3 regions of the Yersinia antarctica genome follow, and region 2 is predicted to be linked to each of the others. Evidence: predicted binding sites of a transcription regulator. Region 2 holds the regulator's gene; each other region holds the start of a gene.

Region 1 (3,287 bases), 3.6 Mb from region 2:
TTGGTACGGATATTAAACATCATGGTACGTGATGCGTTTGTGTAATCCGTAACGTGTACGCGGCCTTGGGTCATGTTCCATACCAGCCAGGTATCCACCGTACCAAACAGTAACTCACCGCGTTCAGCGCGCTCACGGGCACCCTCGACGTTATCAAGGATCCATTTCACTTTGGTGCCGGAGAAGTAAGGGTCGACCACCAGGCCGGTGTTGTAACGGATGTACTCTTCCAGCCCTTCTTTTTTCAGTTTTTCGCAGATATCAGCAGTACGACGGCATTGCCAAACAATGGCGTTATACACTGGTTTCCCAGTTACTTTATCCCAAACAATGGTGGTTTCACGTTGGTTGGTAATACCGATACCGGCGATTTCGTCAGAACTGATACCGGCTTTTGCCAGTACTTCAACCAGTGTTGAGCTTTGCGTCGCCCAGATTTCCATCGGGTCATGTTCAACCCAACCGGCTTTAGGGTAAATTTGAGTGAATTCGCGCTGAGAAACACTCACGATATTGGCATCATGATCCAGCACCACGGCTCTGGAGCTGGTGGTTCCCTGATCAAGCGCGACAATGTATTTCTTTTGAGTAGTATTTTCAGTTGTCATAGTTAGCCTACTTTTAAGTTGCCGTAAATCTATTGGGTAGTATCTATTATTTATGCTTTACGTTCTGTGGTCGTTACCGTGGTTTCTTCATCATCAACCACGCACACATCGCACGGTAAATGGCGGCCAATCAGGGCGCGATAACCGAAAGCACCGAGTAATGCACCGACGATAGGCCCGAAAATAGGGACCAGGAAGTAAGGAATATCACGCCCGCCAGTGAAGGCAATTTCGCCCCAACCTGCCAGATAAGCGAATACCTTTGGACCAAAGTCACGTGCTGGATTCAATGCAAACCCAGTCAATGGACCCATAGATGCACCGATAACGGCAATCAAGATACCAATCAGTAGAGGAGCCAGTGGGCCGCGTGGAATACCGTTACCATCATCGGTCAGTGCCAGAATCAGACACATCAGAATGGCAGTAATCACTGTTTCAACCAGGAAGGCCTGGAACACAGAAATATGTGGATTTGGATAAGTTGAGAAGATTCCGGCTAGATTCAGGCTCTCGGCGCTACCGCGAACCACTTGGTGCGTTTGTTCGAAATCGACAAACAGGTTGTAATAGAGGCCATACACTAACGCGGCAGCGCAAAATGCGCCGGCAACCTGCGCCACAATGTAAGGGAGAACTTTACGGCGATCGAAACAAGCGAATAACCACAATGCAATGGTTACGGCCGGATTAAGATGTGCACCTGAGATTGCTGCTGTCAAATAGATGGCCATGGCAACACCCAGGCCCCAAATGATACTGATTTCCCACTGCCCAAAACTGGCTCCAGCCAACTTCAATGCAGCAACGCAGCCTACACCAAAAAAGATCAGCAGACCGGTACCGAGAAACTCCGCAATACACTGGCCCTTCAACGTCGAACTAGCGGTTTGGCTCATAGTAGATGTCCTACAGACAGAGATTTATACGGTATTTCTTATTTTTGCCCTTCGAACCGCGAAGGGAGTGATGTAAATTTATCGTTAACGAGCACAAACGAGAAATAGCGAAATCAAAATGTGTGTGGTGTGTCATAAAAATGAGCGATTTCGCGTTATTCACGGCTGTTAAGGGACTTTGAAAGTGTGATCAGACCAGTGGTTTCGCTATCAGTTGTTAAAGGCATGTATAATTTTACAGGATGGGTCATAGCGGTTTTTCGGTTTTTGCTGATAGTTACTGACACGAAATTGCTACAGAGTGTGGTTTGTACCGGTATGGCGCTAGACAGGGGGGGGCTGGCTACATACAATCGGTTTATCAAGAGCATCGTTTTTATCAAGCTGCGTTGCCTCTGCAAAGGAACGCGTTAGAACATAGCGCTTGTTACACCTAGTTCGATGGATATATAGCGCGATAAGTATTCACAGCAGTTTCATCTGCCGAGTGTCAGCTCAGTAGATACGGTGACTTAGTTAATACGGCGACGTCGGCTAAGAATGATGACTGCGACCAAAAGATGTACGCCTTGCTACCATAAGGGGACCGAAGAATGTCATTTGAAGTATTTGAGAAATTGGAAGTTAAAGTTCAGCAGGCGATTGATACCATCACTTTGCTACAGATGGAAATTGAAGAGCTGAAAGAGAAGAATAACACCCTGTCCCAAGAAGTTCAGGATGCTGCTGGTGGCCGTGAAGCCTTAGTGCGCGAAAATGAGCAACTAAAACAAGAGCAGCATGTTTGGCAGGATCGTCTGCGGGCACTGTTGGGAAAGATGGAAGAAGTCTAAGTGCTAGCTGGCTTAACGCAACCGTAATCGGTTGTTGAAGGCGGCTTGTCACGTAGCTACTGCAAATACGAAGTAGCAAAAAGGGCGATATCAATATCGCCCTTTCTTATGAAAATCAGAGGGATATTATTCAATATCCAGTGGTTCTTCTGACAAGATGATCCCAGTGTTATCTGCGTACAAGTGGTCACCAGAGAAGAATGTTACACCGCCAAAGTTCACACGGATGTCGCTCTCACCAATGCCTTCATCTGCCGCACCTACCGGAATTGCGGCCATTGCCTGAATACCGATATCTAACTCCGCCAGATCGTCTACCTGACGCACAGCACCGTAAACCACAATGCCTTCCCACTCGTTTTTCAATGCTAATTCAGCTAACTCAGCATCGATTAATGCACGGCGCACTGAGCCACCGCCATCGACGACCAGAACACGGCCCAGACCATTTTCTTCAAGCAGGTCGAACAACAAGCCGTTATCTTCGAAACATTTTACAGTAGTAATCTTGCCACCAAATGAAGTGCGCCCCCCAAAATTGGAGAACAGTGGTTCTACCACATTTACCTCTTCATGATAGGTATCACAGAGTTCGGAAGTATCATATTTCATAGGATTAACGTCTGGTTGCGGCTGGGAGATTAAGTATATCCCTTTCTGGCTGCTGTTGGCAAAATCATCAATTGTTAAATTTATCCGGGCTGGCCTTTATGGGGTGTGGCCCGGAGAAGGTTTGAAGAACAAACCGCTGGGATTAACTGAATACCAGACCGACAGCAAACAGAACGTTGGTCAGTAATGCGGCTTTAACCATATGCTCAAGCATTGGGCGCATACCCGCAGCAGTAGGCTCACGCAGTACAAACAGCGCATGTTTGACCAGTAACGGAACGGCTAGAATAAAGATCCAGCCGGCCCAGCTATGCAAATTCTGAAGTGTGAATATT
Region 2 (3,287 bases):
TTCAACCGCCCGCTGATACAGTGCCTGGTAGTGGCCCGCGATCGCTTCTTGTAAAGCCAGTTGTTTTTGCCCTCCAGATTCACCCGCCTGACTGGTGACTAAGTCCCTTGGCCGTAAAAACGGGATCGCACACAGCAGAGCCGCAGGTTGATGTTGGCGGTCTTTTAGAATAATGATTTGTTGATCGAGATTGCTGTTGGCGCACGAAATAACGGTGGTATTGAGATAAGAGAGCAAACCCCGTGATTCATTCAGTGTTGACACAGAATCGTGATTACCCCCCAATACCACTAACTGACAGCCAGTGGGTTGGAGCTCAACCACGAAACGGTTATATAGCTCACGGGCGTAACTGGGCGGGGAGCCAGTATCAAAGATATCACCTGCTACAATTAGCGCATCTACCTGATTTTCTTCGATCTGATTAATGAGCCAGTGCAGAAATGCCTGATGCTCAGCAGCGCGGCTTTTAGTGAAGAAATGCTGGCCTAAATGCCAATCAGAGGTATGAATAATGCGCATAAATCTCCCGCACGGCAGGTTATCAGTCAAAGATAATGGCGCTGATTATAAACGCTGCCCGCCGGATGTCGCGGCTAAAAAAAGGCTAGGAGGAAAATCTCCGAGACGTCTCGCAAACTTGACTGCTGTGTTTTGCAATTATCATGAAATTTATCACTATGCTTATTGCTAGTAGAAGCGTGATGTTTTTCATAAAAATGTCACAAAACTGACGCATAATGGCTCCCGAAATCAAATAGTGACCACTAACATATTGGCAGGGTTGATGATGGCAAGACGCATACTTGTGGTGGAAGATGAAGCGCCAATCCGTGAGATGGTGTGCTTTGTGTTGGAACAGAATGGTTACCAACCATTAGAAGCCGAAGATTATGACAGCGCAGTAACTCGTCTGTCGGAGCCTTTCCCTGATTTAGTGTTGTTGGACTGGATGTTACCTGGCGGCTCGGGTATTCAGTTCATTAAACATATGAAACGTGAAGCGTTGACCAGAGATATTCCGGTGATGATGCTGACGGCCCGTGGCGAAGAAGAGGATAGGGTGCGCGGTTTGGAAGTGGGCGCAGATGACTATATTACCAAGCCGTTTTCGCCGAAGGAGCTGGTTGCGCGTATTAAAGCAGTGATGCGCCGAATATCGCCGATGGCTGTTGAGGAAGTTATTGAAATGCAAGGGCTAAGCCTTGATCCTTCCTCACATCGGGTTATGGCCAATGAGCAAGCGCTGGATATGGGGCCGACCGAGTTTAAGTTATTGCACTTCTTTATGACCCACCCGGAGCGCGTTTACAGCCGTGAACAGTTGCTTAATTATGTTTGGGGCACTAACGTTTATGTAGAAGATCGTACGGTTGACGTGCATATTCGTCGGCTACGCAAGGCGCTTGAAATTGATGGTCATGACAGAATGGTACAAACTGTCCGGGGAACTGGATACCGTTTCTCAACGCGCTACTGAGTTTTCAGTGCCGGAGAATTCGTTGTGTTAGAACGCTTATCATGGAAAACGCTGGCTCTCGAGCTGGCTCTTTTTTGTCTGCCTGCATTACTCCTGGGTGCCTTCATCGGCTATCTTCCGTGGCTATTGCTGATTTCAGCTGTCGCGGCGCTGGTTTGGAATTTCTATAATCAACTTAAGTTATCTCACTGGTTGTGGTTAGACCGTAGCATGACACCACCTGCTGGTCGCTGGAGCTGGGAGCCTTTATTTTACGGCTTGTACCAAATGCAGTTGCGAAATCGTCGGCGTCGGCGCGAACTGGCTTTGCTTATCAAACGTTTCCGCAGTGGTGCCGAATCATTGCCTGACGCGGTAGTTATTACCACAATTGATGGCAATATCTTCTGGTGTAACGGTTTAGCTCAGCAGTTGTTAGGGTTTCGTTGGCCGGAGGATAACGGCCAACATATCCTTAATTTATTGCGCTACCCGGAATTCAGCCAATATCTGCAACAACAAGAGTTCTCCCGCCCGTTGACTCTGCAACTGAACAATGGTTATTACGTCGAATTTCGTGTGATGCCTTATTCAGAAGGGCAATTATTGATGGTTGCCCGTGATGTTACTCAGATGCGGCAGTTGGAAGGTGCAAGGCGTAATTTCTTTGCCAACGTCAGTCATGAATTGCGTACGCCACTGACGGTGTTGCAAGGTTATCTGGAAATGATGAATGACCAAGAGCTGGTTGGGCCATTACGGGATAAAGCACTGGGGACCATGCAAGAGCAGACTAAGCGAATGGATGGATTGGTAAAACAGCTCTTGACGCTATCACGAATTGAAGCGGCACCTAATGTGGATATGAATGAGCGGGTGGATATTCCGTTGATGCTGAAAGTGTTACAGCATGAAGTTCAGGCTCTCAGTAACGGACGACATGAGATTACCTTCCGGGTTAACGACCAATTAAAAGTGTTTGGTAACGAAGACCAACTGCGCAGTGCGGTATCAAATCTGGTTTATAACGCCGTCAATCACACGCCTGTTGGTACCCAAATTGAGGTGTGTTGGCAGCAAACGCCACAAGGTGCACAATTTCAGGTCAGCGATAATGGGCCGGGAATCGGTCCTGAACATGTTCCACGGCTAACGGAGCGGTTCTATCGGGTGGATAAAGCCCGATCACGGCAAACGGGGGGCAGTGGATTAGGGCTGGCAATTGTGAAACATGCATTGAGTCATCACGATGCACGTTTAGAGGTCATGAGCGAAGTCGGTCTGGGGACTCGATTTATCTTTACCTTGCCGAATCGATTGATTGTTCCCGCAGTTTTAGCCGAGAATGCAGTCAAATCCTAAAAACTGCATGGATACCAAGCTGATGAAATGGGCAAAACTGACGTTGTTGCATGTCATGCTATGGTTTAGCCATGCCGTTTTAGCGCAATCTGAAGCGGTATTTTCCCCTCCGGTTGCTGTTTTGCCGATGGCTTCCGTGCCTGCCACCAATACCTTATCAGGCAACCTCTCCAGTGTGGGTTCTGACACCTTAGCCAATCTGATGTCCTTGTGGGCAGATGATTTTAATCATCACTATCCTGGTGTTAATTTGCAAATTCAGGCGGCAGGTTCCTCTACTGCCCCTGCGGCGTTAGCTGTCGGTGCCGCCCAGCTTGGTCCGATGAGCCGCCCAATGAAAGCGGGTGAGATCAACGCATTTATTCAACGTTATGGCTATCCGCCACTGGCAGTTCCTGTGGCAGTTGATGCATTGGTGGTGTTTGTTCATCAGGATAACCCACTGAACAAACTGACTTTACCTCAG
Region 3 (3,287 bases), 3.4 Mb from region 2:
CTTACCGGTCCACACCCCTTCCAACTCTTCATCTACCACGGTACGGATCTGTGGCATGTTGCCCAGACGCAAGCCTTTGGTGTACGGCAATGGCGGTTTGTTCAACATCTGGCGAGTCGCCACGTCAGCACCTGGGTTCTTATCATAGAAACCTTGCTGTTTAGTCAGCTCATAGGCTGCCGTCGTAATCGGTAGGTAACCTGTCTTCTGATGCCATTCAGCAGCAATTTCCGGTTGAGCCAAGTATTGCAGGAATTCAGCGACACCTTTGTAAGTATCTTTATCTTTGCCATCCATCACCCACAGACTGGCACCGCCGATAATGGCGTTTTGTGGTACATTTTTCTCGTCAGAATCGTAAGGCATCATGCCAACGCCATAGTTAAATTTGGCGTAATGGCGAATATCCGCAAGGGAACCTGAAGAAGCAGTGGTAATGGCACAATCACCGTTATAGAACTTGGCAGTGGACTCATCTTTGCGGCCAAAATAGGTGAAATCGCCTTTTTTATTCATATCTGACAGCAACTGGATGTGCTTAATCTGTACTGGCTTATTGAATTCCAGTACCGCATCGGTGCCATCAAAGCCATTGTTACGGCTGGCAATAGGTTGGCCGTGCCAGGCACTGAAGTTTTCAATTTGAATCCAACCCTGCCAGCCGCTGGCGTACCCACAGCTTGAACCCGCAGCGCGCAGTTTTGCAGTATCGGCCGCCAATTCCTGCCATGTTTTTGGCGGTTGATCCGGGTTCAGCCCTGCTTTCTTAAAGGCATCTTTGTTGTAGTACAACACGGGAGTGGAACTGTTAAATGGTTGAGATAATAAGTGACCGGTTTTGGCATCGGTGTAATAACCGGCCACTGTTGGCACAAACACCGATTCATCAAATTTGATATTGGCATCTTTAAATACTTGGAATACCGGCTTAATCGCCTTGCTGGCCATCATGGTGGCAGTGCCCACTTCATACACCTGCAAGATTGCGGGGGCTTTACCCGAGCGAAACGCGGCTATCCCTGCCGCCAGGCTCTGTTCGTAGTTCCCTTTATATACAGGTACGATTTTATAGTCGCTATGGGACTGGTTAAATCGGTCAGCTAATGAATTAACCTCGACACCTAACTCCCCTTCCATCGAATGCCAAAAAGGAATTTCAGTCACTGCCATCGTATTGGCACTAAATGCCAATGTCAGCGCAATACCAAGCGATGTCTTACGAATGATTTTATTAAACATATTGGCCCCTGAATAAATCCGTATAGCTCACATCAATGAATTACTGTGGACAAGTGAGCGAAATAAATCAGTTTTTGTTCGCAAGCAAACATGACACCCTTTCATGACGGAAATATAACAATTACATGACATAAAAATGACATAAAAATAAACAAGACATGTCAACATCATTAATTACCCCAATAACACAAACCATTATAAAAATAAAATTACCACCATTTAAAAAACAATATTAAATTAAAAAAACTTAAAAACCCACACGTAAACACTAAAAATTCCATCAAGAATAAATATTAATAATATTACACCAGCCATCCATAACAATATTAAATGCAATATAATCAGCACAATAAAATAGGACTAACTCTTACTTGAAAAAATACCATTTAAAATGTTAGTGTTCTTTCCGGCTTATGTGGAAGTGTATTAACATGACTTTTAACACCCTCATTATCATCACCATAAAAGCCACAAGCATCATTAATCCCTTTCCAGTTGGATAAGGATTTTATATATAACGGACTATCAGGTATTTAATAATGAAAAAGACGCTACTTTCTATTATTACTATGGCGATATTAACCACCAGTGTTAGCGCCAATGCGAATGTAATGGCAAGTTTACAATCTGGTATAAATAACGCTCAAATTCAAGGTATTCAGAGTATGAATCAGTCTGATCAGAGTGTATATTTCAAACCTGCATTAACGAAAGAGATTACGGTTGAATTAGAAGTACCTCAAATAGTCAAATTTTCCAAATCAAATGGTGACGAACTGAGTTTAATTAAACTTAGCATGAACTCCACCATGAACTCATACAAGGCGACAGAGAACATCCGAGTAGAATCTAATGGCGACAGTAAAGTTCGTATTGGCCTTGGAAAACCATTTGATTTAGTGTCTAACAATGGTTCAAGAATACAATCTACCCCTACCGTAATGATAGGTAATACGATGCTGAGTAGAGCTGCTAATGTTGGGCTTGGTGGTCATATGGCAACATTCCCCTTAACTAACTCAGTACTCGATACCACTCTAGACATTAGCGTAAACGGCAACGGACTTAAGTCTGCCGAAGTATACACTGGCACACTTAATCTAGTTATTGAAACGGCTGCATAACTCAGTAAAACATTATAATTTCCTTATTATTAACACATACAGTCAGGGGGTAAACTCCTGGCTGCATGCTCCTTTGAACCAAAAACATAACGTAATGGTGTAACCAGAACCATTACCATAGAAATATATTATTCAAAGGGAGAAGGCATATCGCAATAGTAGTTAACAGTGGAATGGAATCCTATGACAAACAATCTAATGATTAATAAGGCCACTTTACTTGTTTTATTACTTGCTACAATTATTCCAGCACAGGCAGAAGAGATAACAATCGAACAATTAATACCTGTTGGTTTTTCCGCTGTGGAAGAAAATAATACACTACAATTACTGGGTATATTAGAGGGCAAAACATTACCCAGTCCATTTTTTTTCTCGGAAAAAAAACAGCAGTTAAGTTTTGATCAACAACAATATCGCAACAACCATATTGATGAACAATCAATTATTCTATTAGAAAATATTTTACCCCAAATACCTTATTTGCAATGCCAGAATGGCTGCGATTATATCTTATCTAATCATCGCGTCACCGTAGATAAGGTCAATAATGTAGTAACGGTAACCAATAACAGCAACCGTTATTTAATGCCTGTCACCACTTGGGGATTGGTCCATAATCAATCCTTTGACCTGCGTATGACTACAGAAAATTACCGCGCTATTTCAGGCCGAGGGCAAGGATATATTGGTCTACCCTTGCAATCTTTTGGCTTCGCTAATTGGTTTTATAACACTAGCCGTTCAAAAAACAGTTATCACGCCACACACCAGCCCCAATATCAACAGCAAACTCAAATAGGTATCGATAGTTGGTATTTGCAAAAGAACTTCCAAGCACACTACCTACGGGCAGGTAAACAAAATAATCTGGATAACAGTGCTGGCAGCATTCATACCCTGATTAACCCTGCTTTAGACCAA

What was found. Region 2 encodes PhoB, which activates phosphate uptake and scavenging genes when phosphate is short. Its sites were predicted from a motif close to CTGTCATAAAACTGNCNNAT; they were not measured.
Region 1: a site for PhoB is predicted at 1,637-1,656, ahead of ACWJJO_RS22050 (MIP/aquaporin family protein). Genes of this name have one in related genera too.
Region 3: a site for PhoB is predicted at 1,365-1,384, ahead of ugpB (sn-glycerol-3-phosphate ABC transporter substrate-binding protein UgpB). Genes of this name have one in related genera too.

What each region holds. Positions count from the first base shown of each region.
Region 1 is NZ_JBSJQF010000001.1:4,784,783-4,788,069, reverse strand. It holds gene glpK (glycerol kinase GlpK) at 1-608, opposite strand, end outside; gene ACWJJO_RS22050 (MIP/aquaporin family protein) at 659-1,507, opposite strand; gene zapB (septal ring assembly protein ZapB) at 2,101-2,340, shown strand; gene rraA (ribonuclease E activity regulator RraA) at 2,467-2,952, opposite strand; gene ACWJJO_RS22035 (1,4-dihydroxy-2-naphthoate polyprenyltransferase) at 3,095-3,287, opposite strand, start outside.
Region 2 is NZ_JBSJQF010000001.1:1,187,665-1,190,951, forward strand. It holds gene sbcD (exonuclease subunit SbcD) at 1-522, opposite strand, end outside; gene phoB (phosphate response regulator transcription factor PhoB) at 791-1,480, shown strand; gene phoR (phosphate regulon sensor histidine kinase PhoR) at 1,505-2,821, shown strand; gene ACWJJO_RS05245 (PstS family phosphate ABC transporter substrate-binding protein) at 2,844-3,287, shown strand, end outside.
Region 3 is NZ_JBSJQF010000001.1:4,610,494-4,613,780, forward strand. It holds gene ugpB (sn-glycerol-3-phosphate ABC transporter substrate-binding protein UgpB) at 1-1,239, opposite strand, end outside; gene ACWJJO_RS21275 (CS1 type fimbrial major subunit) at 1,779-2,363, shown strand; gene ACWJJO_RS21280 (TcfC E-set like domain-containing protein) at 2,547-3,287, shown strand, end outside.